Regions from separate parts of the Parazoarcus communis genome, predicted to be linked through region 1. Evidence: predicted binding sites of a transcription regulator. Region 1 holds the regulator's gene; each other region holds the start of a gene.

Evidence for each region. Region 1 encodes FliA, which starts transcription of late flagellar genes. Its sites were predicted from a motif close to CTAAAGTTNNNNNNNNNNNNGCCGNTA; they were not measured.
Region 2: CEW83_RS08150 (chemotaxis protein) is a predicted target of FliA. The motif match lies at 4,219-4,245, and genes of this name have one in related genera.
Region 3: CEW83_RS08290 (flagellin) is a predicted target of FliA. The motif match lies at 3,473-3,499, and genes of this name have one in related genera.

Annotation. Positions count from the first base shown of each region.
Region 1 covers NZ_CP022187.1:196,518-202,005, reverse strand. The annotation lists gene parC (DNA topoisomerase IV subunit A) at 1-6, shown strand, start outside; gene motD (flagellar motor protein MotD) at 17-880, opposite strand; gene CEW83_RS00970 (flagellar motor protein) at 902-1,642, opposite strand; gene CEW83_RS00965 (RNA polymerase sigma factor FliA) at 1,663-2,439, opposite strand; gene CEW83_RS00960 (MinD/ParA family ATP-binding protein) at 2,565-3,365, opposite strand; gene flhF (flagellar biosynthesis protein FlhF) at 3,367-4,821, opposite strand; gene flhA (flagellar biosynthesis protein FlhA) at 5,007-5,488, opposite strand, start outside.
Region 2 covers NZ_CP022187.1:1,787,746-1,793,233, forward strand. The annotation lists gene CEW83_RS08130 (chemotaxis protein CheA) at 1-816, opposite strand, end outside; gene cheZ (protein phosphatase CheZ) at 882-1,754, opposite strand; gene cheY (chemotaxis response regulator CheY) at 1,787-2,188, opposite strand; gene CEW83_RS08145 (chemotaxis protein) at 2,216-3,175, opposite strand; gene CEW83_RS08150 (chemotaxis protein) at 3,185-4,153, opposite strand; gene CEW83_RS08155 (methyl-accepting chemotaxis protein) at 4,291-5,488, opposite strand, start outside.
Region 3 covers NZ_CP022187.1:1,825,325-1,830,812, reverse strand. The annotation lists gene fliD (flagellar filament capping protein FliD) at 1-1,206, opposite strand, end outside; gene CEW83_RS08295 (flagellar protein FlaG) at 1,235-1,663, opposite strand; gene CEW83_RS08290 (flagellin) at 1,741-3,381, opposite strand; gene CEW83_RS08285 (flagellin) at 3,570-5,210, opposite strand.

The DNA of each region.
Region 1 (5,488 bases):
TACTGAGGAAAGCGAATCAGCCCGGCGCGACGGGCTCGATCGGCGGCAGGATGGAGCGGATCGGGTCGTTGTCCGGGATCGTACCGGGGGCTTCAGGCGGGGGGTCGCCCACGCGAGATTCGATCAGGATCGCGACCCGCCGGTTGCGCGTACGCCCCTCTTCGGTCGTGTTGTCCGCCACCGGGCGCTGGTCGGCATAACCGGCGGCGGTCAGGCGTTCGGGCGACACCCCCGACTCCACGAACAGGCGCACCACCGACGACGCCCGCACCGCAGAGAGCTCCCAGTTTGAGGGGAAGCGGAAGGTGCTGATCGGGATGTTGTCGGTGTGCCCCTCGATCGTCACAGGGAACGACGCCAGCGCAATCACGCCTGCCACTGCACGCAGCGCCGCAACCGCCTCGTCACCGAGCACGGCCTCTCCGGGCGCGAACAACAGACTGGCGTTGATCTCGACGGTAATGCCAAACGCTCCTTCGGACACACTGACCTGTCCGTCACGCGTCAGCGGCCCGAGCACACGCCGGATTTCCTCGGCCATGTTGCGCATGCGCGCGGCGTTCTGCTGGCGTTCTTCCTCGGCTTTCTTCTCTTCGGCGGTCGGGGCCTGCACCTTGGGTTTCTGCAGGGCCGGCGAAATGGGGCCCGTCACCACGGCGATCGGCGGCATGATGATCTGCTGTCCGCTCTCGTTCACGTTGATGCTGCGGAAAGCCTGCACCAGTGAATCGGACAACACCCGGTAGTTGCCCTCGTTGATCGAACTCAGCGAGTACATCACGACAAAGAACGCAAACAGCAGGGTGATGAAGTCGGCGTAGGACACCAGCCAGCGTTCGTGGTTTTCGTGTTCTTCAGGAGCCTTGCGTCTGCGTGCCATGGCGGGTTCCGCTGTGGCCCGTCAGACCACGTAGCCCTGCATGCGGCTCTCGACGATCCGCGGATTGTCACCGCTCGCGATGCCCACCAGACCATCAACGAACATCTCGCGCTGGGACACCATGGTCCCGATATGGGCCTGCAGCTTCTTGGCGATCGGCAGAAAAATCAGGTTGGCAAGCCCGACACCGTAGATGGTCGCAACAAAGGCGACCGCAATGCCGGCGCCGAGCTTGGATGGATCGGAGAGGTTTTCCATGACGTGGATCAGGCCCAGCACCGCACCCAGAATCCCGATCGTCGGCGCGTAACCGCCGGCGCCTTCCCAGATCTTGGCCTTCTGCTTGAGCTGCCCTTCCCAGGTATCGATCTCGACCTCGAGCACTTCGCGCAGGCGCCCCGGCTCGACACCGTCGACCAGCATCTGCAGGCCGCGCTGCATGAAGGGATCATTCAGACCGTCAATCTGCCCTTCGAGTACGAGCAGGCCTTCCTTGCGCGCAACCGTGCTCCACGCCGACACTTTCTCGATGATGGCCTCATGGCTGCTCATCGGCGGCACGAACACCCACTTGGCCATCTTGAGGCCGTCGACGAAAACGCGCAGCGGGCTTTGCAGCATGACCGCACCGGCAGTGCCACCGACCACGATCAGGAATGCGGTGGGCTGCATCAGCGAAGACAGGTGCCCACCCTCGAGAACCTGCCCGATGAGGATGGCGGCAAGTCCGAGCGCGATGCCAACGAGGCTGATGCTATCCATTGGATTCCATCCTGTGGCCGTCAGGCCCCTGCGGGCGGGTTCTTGGGCGGGCGACCGCGCCGCGCACCGGGCGTGCTGCCCGCCGGGCGAGCCCCGACCACCTGCACACGCAGGCGCGCAATGGCCTGGCTGTGGAGCTGACACACGCGCGACTCGGTCACACCCAGCACCTCGCCGATCTCGCGCAGGTTCAGCTCTTCGTCGTAGTAGAGCGCCATGATCATCTTCTCGCGCTCGGGCAGCGCCTCGATGGCGCGCACCAGGCTGGCACGGTTATCCGCGCTCTCGAGCAGTTCCAGCGGGTTGGTTTCATGCTCGCCGAAATGACGCTCGAGGAAATCCTCGCCTTCGTCACGGGCAAAGTCGTCGAAATAGACGAGCTGGTGACCGCGCGCCTCCTGCAGCATGTGCTGATACTCGGACAGCGACACGCCGAGGGACTCGGCGAGCTCGGTCTCGCTCGGTGCGCGACCATTCTGCTGCTCGAGATCGTTGATGGCGGATTCGATGCGGCGCATGTCGCGGCGCAGGCTGCGCGGCACCCAGTCGTTCTCGCGCAGACCATCGAGCATCGAGCCGCGGATGCGCTGGACCGCGTAGGTCTCGAACTGCGCCCCCATGCCTTCCTCGAAACGACCGATCGCATCGAGCAAGCCCATCATGCCGTTCTGGATCAGATCCTCGACGTCAACGCTCGCAGGCAGCTTGGCCATGAGCTGATAGGCAATGCGCTTGACCAGCGGCGCGTAGGACACCACCAGGTGATCGGTATCAAGTTGTCCGTCAGCGTCGTACATCCATTGGACCTGTATCTTTTTGCGGCGCGACCGATCGGGCGCGGCCGCTGGCGCGTTCAAGGAGGTCCATTTTCCCGCACTGGCGTTCGCATTGCTAGCAGGATAGGTCAGCGGCATCACAATACTCACTCCCTGCGCACCTGCCCGTCCGGCCGGCTACGTGCCATCACCGAGAGACGACGCAGGAACGCGGCCTCCGGCTCGCGCGGCGAGGACATCGACTGCGGCTGCGACAGGCCTTCTGCGATGTCGTCGCGCTCGATTTCGCCCAGCCATGCCAGCGGCACGCCGACATGGCGGCGCACCAGGCCTTGAAGGCTGGAGAAGAAGCGCTCTGCATCGGCCCGGTTGCGGGCACGGCAGACGGCCACGTGCAGCGACCCGGCACCGGCCGCCGCGAGCTGCTTGATGACTTGATAGGCTTCGGTCGCGCCACTCGCGCTCGCCTCTGCGACCAGCAGCCGACGCGGCGCCGCATGCACAAAGGGCGACGGGTCGCTGGCCGAGCTCTGACCGGCGTGGATCAGCACGAACCCGGCATGACGATGAAGGACCCGCAGCGCTTCGACCAGACATGCGCGACGCGCATCGTCGAGCAGGGGCAAGGCCAGTGCAGCGGCGGCAGCGGGCACACGTCCGAGCAGACCGGGCACCGGCTGCAGCAGGCCGGCAAGCGTCAGCCGACCATCGAGCATTTGCAACAGATCCGGGCCCGCCGGCAGGTCCAGTGCAGCGGTCAGGGCCTCGTCGCCGGTCGCCTCGTCGAGCAGCAGCACGCGGTGCGCATGGCCGGCAATGCGATGGGCAGCACGCACCGCATTGTGCGTGCGATAGCGACCGGTAGCATACAGCGCCACCACGCCCGGTGGTGCGTTACGGAACAAACGCCGCAGTCCCGCCGCCTGGTCTTCGCGTCCGTCGATCATGTCAGGCTCCCTGGCCCGCAGCTGCGAGCATCATGCCGGCCTCATCCCCGTTGAGATGCCAGGGTGACTCGCCCCCCTGCTCGCGCAGAGCGCGATGAAGGAGGTAGGCGCGGTTTGGAAGGTGCAGATCTTCCGGCACGCGCTGGCCATTGGTCACGTAGAACACATTCAGGGCGCGGCGCACGGCGACGTCGATGGCCGGTGCCAGCGAAGCGGCCTCGTCCACCTTGGTAAAGATGCAGCCCGCCAGATCGGGACCGGCGTAGGCACGCACGACATCGTCCAGCGTGTCGCCGCGGCAGGTTGCGTTGAGCAGCAGCAGGCGGCGGACGTCGCCGGCGCCGCTGAGCATGGCCGCCTGCTCGGCCACCATGCGGTCGCGCTGGCTCATGCCCATGGTGTCGATAAGCACGATGTGCTTGTTGCGCAGCTCGCCAAGGGTCTGACGCAGGTCGGCTGCATCGCGCACCGAGAACACCGGCACGCCGAGAATCCGGCCATAGATCCGCAGCTGCTCCTGCGCCCCGATCCGGTAGCCGTCGGTGGTGATCAGCGCCAACTTGCCTGCACCATGACGCAGCACGCAGCGTGCAGCGAGCTTGGCGGTGGTCGTGGTCTTGCCGACACCGGTGGGGCCCACCAGCGCATAGACGCCGCCGCGATCGATGAGGTCATCGTCGGTCGAGCGCGCATTGAGCTTGCGGTCGAGCATGGCACGCACGACGGCATGCGCCTGATCGGGCGTCGCATCCTCCGGAATCGCTTCCGCCAGCTGGCGGGCGGTCGTACCGGAGAAGCCGGCTTCGAGCAGTTCTCCGAGCATGGCCGCGCGGGCGGGTGCATGGCGGCGGGTTTCACCCCAGGCAAAGCCTGCGAGCTGGCGTTCGATCATGCCGCGGATGCCCGTCAGCTCGGCCATCAGTTTGTTATTGGCTTCCTGCAATTCCCGCACACGGGCGTCTTCGGCGGCGCGAGCGGACGGACGCTCAACGACGGGCGCAGCCTGGCGACCACCGTCTTCCACCGTCACCCGCGAGCGCATCACGGCTGCACGCTCCGGTGCCGGCGCTGCATTGCTGCGCGGTGCGGGCGCGCTGGTATCGATACGCGGCGGATTGAAGGGGCGCATCACCGGATCGGGGTTGCGCCGTGGCGGCTGCGGGGCAGCACTGCGCGGCACCACGCCGGCGGCCAGCCCCGACAGGCTGAGGTGAAAGTCTTCATCATCGATCGGTGCCGCCATCTGGCGCGTCGGCGCCGGAGCGGGCGCACGCGGAGCAGCAGGCGCCGGGCGCACGCTTTGCAGCGCACCCACGGCATCGGCAGGCAGCGCCAGAATCTCGACCCCACCCTCGACTGCCCGGTTGGACAGTACGATGGCATCGGCACCGAGCTCTTCCTTCAAGGCTCGCAGTGCCTCACGGGCAGTTGGAGCAAAGTAGCGCTTAACGTTCATGATGAATCTCCCGACTACAGCGCTTTGCGCGCATCCTGGAGACGATTATGCGGCGGACCGGTTGTGCGGCATGGGCGGAATAAACCGGTTTTCCCCCGCTTATTCCCCTTGCCGGAAAGTCATAAGGCGCTTGCCGCTGTCAGGCGCAGCACGCAGCCCTGGGGGGCTGCGCGACGGGCGTTCGATCAGGTCGGAGTGCCGACCATGCCGGTGATGCGGATGGTGCGCGACTCCGGCACTTCGCCATTGGAGATGACTTTCAGCGAAGGCACGGCACGGCGCAGGAAGCGCGACAGCAGCATGCGCAGCTGCGCCGGAACCAGCAGCACCGGCGGCAGGCCGATGTCTTCCTGGCGCTGGGCAAGCTGCGCCGTCTGACGCAGCAGGGTGTCGGCCAGACCCGGCTCGATCGCCCCGCCCTCGCCGCTCGCACTCATGGCCTGCAGCAGGATGCGCTCGAGACCGGGCTCGAGCGACATCACCTGCACTTCGGCATTGCCCGGGAACAGGCTCTGGACAATCGCGCGCCCCAGCGCCTCGCGTACCTTCGCGGTGAGCTCGACCGGATCCTGAATGCGCGGCGCATGTTCGGCCAGCACCTCGATGATGCTGCGCATGTCGCGGATATTGACGCCCTCGTCGAGCAGGTTCTGCAACACCCGCTGCA
Region 2 (5,488 bases), 1.6 Mb from region 1:
CGCATGCAGGGTCTCGGTATCGTTGCGTCCGCTCAGGATGTCGCTGCGCAGCGCATTGAGCCGGTTCTTGGTCAGCCCGATTTCGCCCGACAGGTTCAGCACCTGGTCGAGGCGCGAGGTATCGACGCGGATCGAGTTGTCGCGCTGACGCTCGCCCTCGCGCCGCCCTGCCGGTGCGGAAGCACCTGGCCGGTCGCTCGCACGGCGTCCGACCGCACGCGTGATGACCTCTTCCGGGTCCTCCAGGGGCTGCGCAGGAATGAGCTTCGCGGCTTCCGCAGCAGGATCGGCAGCACCCTTCGGCACCACCGCGACGGCGTTGTAGAGGAGCTTCCAGTCAGGCTCGTGCGCGCTGCCGGGGTTCTCGCCCCCACCTTCGCCACCACTCTTTCTGGTCGACGCCGGCTCGACCGCCGGCACGGCCTCACCGGCAATGGCGAGTTTCAGCGCGGCAATCAGGGCCGGATCGGCTGCGGGCGGCTGGCCACCATGCTCGAGATGATTGAACATCTCGCGCACTGCGCCGGTCGCCTCGAGGATGACGTCCATCATCTCCGAGCTGACCGCGAGTTCGCCGTTGCGCAGCTTGTCGAACAGGTTCTCGGTGAGGTGGCACAGGGTCACCAGCTCGGTGGCGTTGAGAAAACCGGCGCCACCCTTGATGGTATGAAACCCGCGAAAAATATCGTTGAGCAGGTTCCGGTCGTCAGGGAAGCGCTCCAGATCGACCAGTTTGTTGTCGACACCCGACAACAGGTCTCCGGCTTCGACCAGGAAGTCCTGCAACAGATCTTCCATTCCGGCAAAGTCACTCATCGCTCTATCGCTCCCATTCACGTTCGGGCCGCCGGGTCAGAATGCCCGTGCGGCCGGCGTGCAGATCAGAAACCCAGGCTCTCGAGGAGGTCATCGACCTGCCCCTGGCTGGTCACCACGTCATCGCGGCCTTCGCTGCTTACCACCGGGCCATTCATCAGCCCGGCATTCTTTTCGTTGCGCTTCTCGGCGGGCGCAACCTCGAGCAGAACCTCGAGCAGTTGCGACTCCAGGGTCTGCGCCATGTCGACCACTTTCTTGATGACCTGGCCGGTGAGATCCTGGAAATCCTGCGCCATCATGATCTCAAGCAGCTGCGCATTCGTGGCGCGGCTGCCGTCGCTGACGGCGGACAGAAAGCCCCGGGTCTCGCCCGCCAACGCCTTGAACTCTTCGACCGAGAGTTCGTTCGCGTACAGTCGGTCCCACCTCGCGCGCAGTGCATCGGCATCGCTTTCGAGCTTGTCCTGAATCGGCTTGGCCACATCGGTAGCGTTCAGCACCCTGCTCGCCGCCTGTTCGGTCATCTGCGCGATGTAGGTCAGGCGCTGACGTGCATCGGGCATCGCCTGCGCGACCTCCTGCAGGGCAGAATCGAATCCGAGCTCGAGGAGCGAGTCGTGCACCTTGCGCGTCATCTGACCGATGCGATTGAAGACAGCTTCCGGGGCCGCTGCATCCTGCTCTGCGGCGGCAGGCGCCGGCTCCGGTAATTGCACGTCGGGCTCAGCACCCGCGGATACGTCGAATTCGGCGGCAACGGAGTCGAACAGCGCCTGCAGTTCGTCGTTGTCGTCCGTCTCGGGGGCTGCTGCCGGTGCGGGCACTGGACGCTGGAGTACGGGTTCGGGCTCGGCCTGGGTCGACGCGATGCTGTCGAACAGGGCCTGCAGTTCATCCGAATCACTCGCTTCGTCAAATTTCATCCGCTTCGCCATTTCCTGGCTCCCTATCTGGTTCGTGCTGCCCGTCAGGCAGCTGCACTCTTGCCGAGCTTCTCGAAGATTTTCTCCAGCTTCTCGGACATGGTCGCAGCAGTGAAAGGCTTGACGATGTAGCCGTTGGCTCCGGCCTGCGCGGCTGCGATGATGTTTTCCTTCTTGGCTTCGGCCGTGATCATCAGCACCGGAAGATGCTTCAGTTGCGGCGTTCGGCGGATGGTCTGCAACAGGGTCAGGCCATCCATGTTGGGCATGTTCCAGTCGGTCACGACGAAATCGAAGGGGGAGGCGCTGAGCTTTTGCAGTGCAGCCACGCCATCTTCAGCCTCGTCGACATTGGTGTAACCCAACTCCTTGAGCAGGTTGCGCACGATGCGGCGCATGGTCGAGAAATCATCCACGACCAGAAATTTCAGTTTTGGGTCAGCCATCTCATTCTCCGTTGTGCCCGTTCACGATCAAGCCTGGCGTGCGCGCTGGAGCAGCGGCCGCAAGGTCTCGGCGAGAACATCAGCGTCGAATTTTGCCACGTATGAATCCACACCGACCCTTTTCCCCATCGCCCGATTCGCTTCCGATGACAGGGAGGAGTGCATCACGACAGGAATTCCGTCGAAGCGGCCGTCGTTCTTGATATTGCGTGTCAGCACATAACCGTCCATTTCGGGCATCTCCGCATCGACCATGATGAGATCGATCTCATCACCGACGTGATGCCCCATCTGCTGGGCGTGCGCTGCCATGCCTTCCAGCCGCGTCCACGCCTCGAGCCCGTTCTGCGCATGCTTGTGGCGGACACCCAGCTTGTCGAGCACCTCGGCGATCTTGCGCCGCGCAACAGCGGAGTCATCCACGAAGAACACGTTCACGTCATCGCCACCATGCAGCGGACTGATGTTGCCGACAATCGCCTCACCGAAGGTATTGGCCAGAATGGTCTCGACATCGAGGATCGACACCAGCTTGCCATCGGCCAGCTCCGTGATCGCAGTGATGTAGTTCTGACTGTTCGACGACACGTTGTCAGGCGTACGCACCTTGTCCCATTCGACGCGGATGATGCGGTCGACCTCCTTCACCAGAAAGCCGAGGGTGCGCTTGCTGTACTCGGTCACCATCATCGAGCCGCCGAGGGCATCGCCGGGCGCACTCAGGCCGAGGATCTTGGCCAGGGACAGCACCGGAATGACGTTGCCACGCAGGGAGATCAGCCCCTCCACACCGCGCGGCATGTTGGGTGCCTTGGTGATGAAGGGCGTCTTGGACACCTCGCGCACCTTGAACACGTTGATCCCGAAGGTCTCGCTGGTACCGAGCGAAAACAGCAGGATCTCCATGCGGTTCGAGCCGGCCAGCATGGTGCGGCCGTCTACCGAATCGAGCAGGGCGGTATCTTCTTTCTGGTCGAGACTCAACATTGATTCACCTCACTTCCTGACCGGCGCCACGTTGCGGCTGATCAGGCGACGCAGCGTCTGCGACAGGCGCTGCGGTTCGAATTTGGGAACGTATTCATCCACACCGACCGACTTGCCAAGCTGCTGGTTCGACATGCCCGACAGTGAGGAATGCATTACCACCGGCACGCCCTCGAAACGCGGGTCGCCCTTGATGTTGCGGGTCAGGATATATCCGTCCATCTCGGGCATTTCGACATCGGTCAGCACCAGGCTCAGTGTATCGCTCACCTTCCGCCCGGCAGCTTCGGCCTGCGCAGCCATCAGTTTGAGCTCTTCCCACGCACGACGCCCGTTTACGGCCGAGATGTACTTCACACCGAGCACATCGAGCGTCTGGCAGATCTGCTTGCGCGCCACCGACGAATCGTCGGCGAACAGCACCAGATGTTCGCCGCCATTGTCGATTGGTGCGATGTCCTTGAACATGTGGCTGTCGTCGTAGCGGGTCGTCTCCGACAGCACCTTTTCGACATCGAGCAGCATCACCAGGCGGTTCTCCGGCAATTCGGTGACGGCGGTGACCAGGCCGCCCATGTTGGCGGTCAGCATGTCGGGCGGCACCCGCATCTGCGACCAGTCCAGGCGCAGAATGGTGTCGACCGCTTCGACCAGGAAGCCTTGGGTGTGGCCGTTGTACTCGGTTACGATCATGATGTCGCGCGGCGTGTCGGCCCCCACGCCAACGTAGCGTGCCAGATCAACCACCGGCACAAGTGCGCCGCGCAGGCTGACCATGCCCACGACCGATGCGGGCATCTCCGGCGCGGCAGTGATGGCCGGCGTACGCATGACCTCACGCACCTTGAAAACGTTGATGCCGAAAGTCTCGCGCCGGCCTGTGTTTTGATCAGTACCCAGCGTAAACAGCAGGATCTCCAGCTTGTTGGTCCCCGCAAGGCGGGTACGGGCATCGATATTCTTCAGTAACTCGGACATTTCGTTCTCCGCACGCTTGCGGCTGCTGGCCCGGTCAACGCGACCGGTAGCGCTGTTGTGTAGTGTATCGACCCGAAGGGATCAGACTTTAGCAAGAGGCCGACATTGTGCCCCGGACACCGGGGCAAGTGCAGCCTTCAAGCCTGATAGCCCATGCGAAATCCGCCCCACTGGCGGCCATTAACATACACCGGCGCCGAGATGTCGTGCATGATCTCGCCAGTATCGCGGCGATAGGTCTGGATCAGGAACTGCAGTTCATGCGCGCCACAGCGCTTGCCCACCGGATCGTCAAAGATTCGCTTGCTGCGGTTGCCGACGAAGTCCTTGTCGTAGTCCCCGGTCAGGGGCTGGGAAAAACGCGTGTTATGGGTTGGAACGTAGCCACGCCTGTCGCAGCCGATGGCGTAGATGATTTCACCGTGCTTCTGCAGGATCGCCTCCTGAACGCGGGGAAACAGCTTGTCGGTGAATGCATCGAAACGCGTCGTGTATTTCTGCGGCCGGGTATTGGGAATGGGCTGGGAGGCCTGGTCGAACAGGGCGTCGGCCGTGATCTGCCCTGCCGCAATCGCCTGCTCCATGAGCCGCCCGAGTTCGCGCGCGGCCTGCTGAACGATCGCGGGCATCATCTTGTGGGTGGCCATGGCCTTCTCGCCTTCGGCACCGAGACGGAACACGTTGCTGATCTCGTGCAGGTTGAGCGCCAGGCTGTCGAGCTCGTGCGCCTCGTCGAGCGTCTTCGCCGCACCGTCGGCATTGCGCTCGACCATGCTCATGATCTGGCGGACGTTTCCGACCACCTTGTCGGCCTCATCCCCCTGCCGGGAGATGGACTGCGCGATTTCATCCACCCGCTCCATGGTCTGCTGAGCGCCACGATTGATCTGCTCAAGGGAACTGGCCGCCTGACGCGCAAGCTCGGCGCCGGCGCGGGCCTGCTCGCTGCCCTGCTTGATGGAAACAATTGCTGCCCCGGTTTCCGTCTGGATGGCGGCGATCATCGTGCCGATCTCACTCGTGGCAGCAGACGTCCGCTCCGCCAGTTTTCTCACCTCGTCGGCGACCACCGCAAAACCCCGGCCCTGCTCGCCAGCACGCGCAGCCTCGATCGCCGCATTGAGGGCGAGCAAATTGGTCTGATCGGCAATCTCGCGGATCACCTTCACGATGCCGCTGATGGCCTGCGAGCGTTCGCCAAGCGCCGAGATCACCTGTGCGGACTGCTCCACCGAGCGGGCAATCAGGTCGATCTCGGAAGAGGCGCTGGACACCACCCGTGCGCCCTCGATCGACAACTCCCGTGCCTCCTGCGCATTCCGGGCCGTTTGCGAC
Region 3 (5,488 bases), 1.6 Mb from region 1:
AAAGCCATCGAGACGTGAATTGAAGCTCGCTGCAAAGCCATCGACGCCGTCTTTTCCGGCAAAGAGGGATGCGACGCCCGATTCAGGATCGTTCATCGCCTTCGAGAGCTTGCCGTTGTCGAAGCTGAGTGTCCCGTCCTTGGCAAAGCTGATGCCGACCTGAGACAGCGTACTCACCGTGCCGAAGCCTGAAAATGCGGTGCCCAGTGCCGCGCGCAACTGGGTCTGGATGCTGCGCGCGGTCGAGTCGCCCGTCAGTGTCGACGCGGTGCTGGTGTCGGTGTTGTAGACCGTCAGATTCTTCAGTGTGTCGGCAACGTCGTTGTACGCCTTGACGAACGCTTCCACGGCAGTTTTTGCCGCACTCTGATCCGAAGAAATGGTGACGGTGCCTTTGAGGCTGCTCACCGTGCCGCTCGGTTCGTTGGTGAGCGTCAGCGTGACGCCGTCGATCACGTCCGCGATGTCGTTCTTGCCGCGCGTGAGTTCGATGCCGTCGACCTTGATCCGCGCATCCTGTGCGGTTTGCACGGAGTACATGGTGTCGGTCGGCGCAGGTGTCGCTGCAGGATCAAAGCTGAGGTCGGCCAGGCCGCCTTCGCCGGTGATCTTGAATGCCATGTTGGCACCGGTCTTGGAGCCGCTCAGCACCAGCTGATCCTCGGTGCCATTGTTCACGATGCTGGCCTTGATGCCCAGCGTGGAATTGCCGTTGATCGCATCGCGCAGCTCCTCGAGCGTGCTGCCTTCGAACTCGAGCGAAGCGGTTCGGGCGGGAACGTCGTCTACGAAGACGTTCGACCCACCGGAATCAGTGACGGTGCCGTAATCGATGGTGATCTTGCCGGCGGATGGAACGAAGCTGGTATCCGTCGGGGTGGACACGCGTTGGATCTTTGCCATCTGCATGACTTCGACGCTGTAGCTGCCCGACGCCGCGCCTGCTTTCGGACTTGCGGTGAAGCCATCGCCGGACACCGCCGCCTTGGCGGCCGTGAAGGTGTCGGTCTTGGCCAGTGCATTCGTGGCGGTTTGCAGCGAGGAGAGCGCGCTCTTGATCTGGCCGTATCCGGAGAGTTTCGCCTGATAACTGGCCTCCTTGTTGGCAAGAATGCTCAGCGGGCGACTTTCGATCGTCATCAGCTGGCTGACCAGCGATTCGATGTCCAGTCCTGAGCCTACGCCCGTTGCGGTGATGCCGGCCATTTCGTTCTCCTGCTGAACGTGTGACTGCTCAGGCCTTCTGTTGCAGCAACAATCCCTGCAAGTTGTCCAGTGCCTTCGCGATGGTGATGATCTCTTCCGAGGGGATTTGCCGAATGACTTCGTCGGTACTGGCGTCCACCACTTTCACGATGGTCTTGCCGGTGTCCTCGTCTATCGAAAAAAGCAAATCCTGTGCCACGGGAGTAATTGCATTTCTGACTTCCTCCATGGCCCGCTGGACATCCTCTAGAGACGAGGGCATCCGTGATTTGGACTGATCAGCCGAAGTGGAGGCCTCCACACTTGATGCGACAGGCGCGGTGCCCTCCGCGCCCGGTTGCACTTGGATCTCCTGACCCGGCCCCTGCCCGGCGACAGGTGTATCCGCCGTGCCTGGTGGACGAGCGCTGGGCTGCATTGTCGGCGGCAGCGAGCTGTTTACAACGGAGATACTCATGATTGTCTCCCTCAAGAGAATGCGGCGCGATGCTCTTGCGAACTTCGCGCCGCGCACATTACGTTAGGCTACTCCGCTTAGCCGAGCAGCGAAAGCACGTTCTGCGGCAAGGCATTGGCCTGTGCGAGCATTGCCGTACCAGCCTGCTGCAGGATCTGCGCACGGGTCAGGTTCGAGGTCTCGGCCGCGAAGTCCGTGTCGCGAATCCGCGAACGTGATGCCGACAGGTTCTCTGAGGTCGCCTGCAGGTTGCTGATCGTGCTCTCGAAGCGGGACTGCAGTGCGCCGTAACGTGCGCGTTGCGAGTTGACCGCTGCCAGTGCGGAGTCGACCATCGCCAAGGTGCGGTTCGACGCCTCCACCGTGCTCACGTCAAGCTTGTCGATGGCTTGCAGTTGGCCGCCGTAGGTGCCGGATGCGGTGGTGATATCGGTTGCGTTCCCGGTGGTCAGCGTGAAGGACTTGTCCGAGTCGAGAATCACCTGGCCCGAGACCCATGCGCCGTTGGCGGCAGCCCATGCGCCGGTGTTGCCCGCAGCGGTGAGTGTTGTCGACAGCGTACTTGCGGTGGTCTGGTCTCCGTCGAGGACCGTGACGTCTTCGATCGTCAGGTTGGCACCCGAAGCCGAGTCGTTCATGATCCGCACGTCCTTGCCTGCTTCGCTGGTCAGCTGGATACCGAACTGACCGTTGTCGGTTTCGACGATCTTGGCCGTGAAACCGGTCTTGCCGGAGACGTCGTTGAAAGCCTGCACGGCGGCATTGAGCTGGCTGGCTTGTCCCGCAGCCGAGCCGGACGCGGTGCCACCCACCGAGAACGATACGGTGGTGAAGGAGGTCGGATCTGCGCCGGTAGTCGTGTCGGTGGCGATCAGGAATGAGTAGCTGGTGCTCTGCTGGAAGCCGGCAGCGCCGCTGGCAGCGTCGTCCGCACCCAGGATGAAGGAGGTCGTTGCCGTTGCCTTCACGCCAGTTTCGGCCTGGTTGATCTTGGCGGCGATCTGCTCCGCGCTGGAGCCGGCGGCATAGGTGATGTCCTTGCTGCCCAGGCTGCTGGAGATGGTGATCGTGTCCCCTGCAATGACCGAGGTGTTGCCGTCAGAGCCGGCAGTTGTGAGTTTGCCGTCCGCGTTGGAGGTGCCAACCACGAGGTCGCCGACACCATTGGGCGAGTTGGTCGAGGCAGCGAGGCCGCCGATGCGGTAGTTGCCGTATGCGTTGGTCTGGAAGTTGCCCGAGGTCGCGGTGATGGTCTGGTTGGCATTTGCGCCGACCTGGAACTGCGCCGAGGTGAAGGAGCCGTCAAGCAGCTTCTGGCCGTTGAACTCGGTGTTGGTGGAGATACGCTGCAGCTCTTGCGTGAGCTGCTGCACTTCAGAGTTGATTGCTGCACGGTCACCGGACGAGTTGGTGGCGTTGGCCGACTGCACTGCGAGTTCGCGGATACGCTGGAGGATGTCGCCGGACGATTGCAGTGCCGATTCAGCAGTCTGCGACAGCGAGATACCGTCGTTGGCATTGCGGCGAGCCTGGTCGAGGCCGCGGATCTGAGCGGTGAAACGCTCGGAAATCGCGAGGCCGGCAGCGTCGTCCTTGGCGCTGTTGATGCGAAGACCCGAGGACAGGCGGGTGAGCGACTGCTGCAGCGAACTCGACGTCGTGTTCAGGTTACGTTGCGCATTGAGCGAGGCAACGTTGGTGTTGATGACTTGGGCCATGGTAGATCTCCTGGTTCAGCTAGTTGTTCACACGCCAGGGTGTCCGCTTGTCGGGGCTGGCACCGAGCAATTCATTTGCTCTTGCTTCAATTAACGTCACGCGTCCAGAAAACTTTAGGCGATTTGAAAAACATTCGGGGCTGCACTTGGCAGCCCCGATGATGTGAACGACCCGACTTCGGGAAACTTTACTGCAGCAGCTGGAGCACCTGTTGCGGCAGCTGATTGGCCTGCGCCAGCATGGCGGTGCCGGCCTGCTGGAGGATCTGGGCACGGGTCAGGTTGGCGGTTTCCGCGGCGAAGTCTGCATCCTTGATTCGCGAGCGTGAGGCCGAAAGGTTCTCGGACGTGCTCTGCAGGTTGGTGATGGTGCTCTCGAAGCGGGACTGCAGTGCGCCGTATCGTGCGCGCTGGTTATTGACTGCCGCCAGCGCGGAATCGACCATTGCCAGGGTGCGGTTCGAGGATTCCACGGTACTGACATCGAGCTTATCCACGCTTTGCAGCTGACCGCCGAAGGTGCCGGCTGCCGTGGTGATGTCCGTGGCATTGCCCGTACTCAGGGAGAATGATTTGTCGGAGTCGAGAATGACCTGGCCGGTCACCCATGCGCCACTCGCTGCGGCCCATGCTCCGCCGTTCCCGGCTGCAGTGAGCGTCGTCGCCAGCGTGCTGGTCGTGGCGGTATTGCCGTCGAGTACCGTGATGTCTTCAATCGCAAGATTCGCACCGCTTGCCGAGTCGTTCATGACCCGGATATCCTTGCCGACCTCGCTCGTGAGCTGGATGCCGAACTGGCCGTTGTCAGTCTCGACGATCTTGGCCGTGAATCCGGTCTTGCCCGAAACGTCGTTGAATGCCTGCACCGCCGCGTTGAGCTGGCTTGCCTGCCCTGCGGACGTACCCGATGCGGTGCCGCCGACCGAGAACGAAACGGTGGTGAATGAAGTCGGGTCTGCGCCGGGGCTGCCATCCGTTGCGAGCAGGAAGGAGTAGCTGGTGCTCTGCTGGAAGCCGGCTGCGCCGCCACCCGCGTCGTCCGCGCCGAGGATGAAGGACGTGTTTGCCGACGCCCTGACGCCGGTTTCGGCCTGATTGATCTTGGCGGCGATCTGCTCTGCGCTCGATCCCGCCGAGTAGGTGATGTTCTTGCTGCCGAGTGCGCTCGACACGGTGATCGTATCGCCCGCGACGACCGAGGTGTTGCCGTCGGCGCCCGCGGTGGTCAGTTTGCCATCCGCGATCGCTGTGCCGACGACGAGGTCGCCGACCCCGTTTGGCGAGTTGGTTGATGTGGCCAGCCCGCCGATGCGGTAATTGCCATAAGCATTGGTCTGGAAGTTGCCCGAGGTCGCGGTGATGGTCTGGTTGGCGTTGGCGCCAACCTGGAATTGCGCTGAAGTGAAGGAGCCATCGAGCAGCTTTTGCCCGTTGAACTCCGTATTGGTGGAGATGCGCTGCAGTTCTTGCGTCAGCTGCTGCACTTCCGAGTTGATTGCGGCGCGGTCACCCGCAGAGTTCGTGGCGTTGGCCGACTGGATGGCAAGTTCACGAATCCGCTGAAGGATGTCGCCGGACGATTGCAGTGCGGATTCAGCCGTTTGCGACAGCGAAATGCCATCGTTGGCATTGCGGCGGGCCTGGTCCAGACCGCGGATCTGCGAGGTGAAACGTTCCGAGATTGCAAGACCGGCGGCGTCGTCCTTGGCGCTGTTGATGCGCAGTCCGGAGGAGAGGCGTTGCAAGGACGTCGACAGTGAGTTCTGCGAAACGTTGAGGTTGCGTTGCGCGTTGAGCGATGCAACGTTGGTATTGATTACCTGTGCCATTTTTTGCATCTCCTTCAGTCAGGTTCGGAGGTTGCTCGGACCGGCTGGATGTGAGGAATATCGTTCCGGTCTCCGAGCCTTCTGAGGCTGATAAAGCGAGATGCGTGCCAGGTGAAAATTGTTTCGATATTTCAATTTCTTAAGTGATTTTGCAGGGGCTTCGCGGCAAGTCTTGCCGGCTTGCCGCCGAGTACCGGCAGCAGTTTGCCGGCAAGGCGGCAATGTGTCGGCCCAAAGGAACCGTAACCGGCAATGCGGGCGGCTGTGTCAGCTTCATT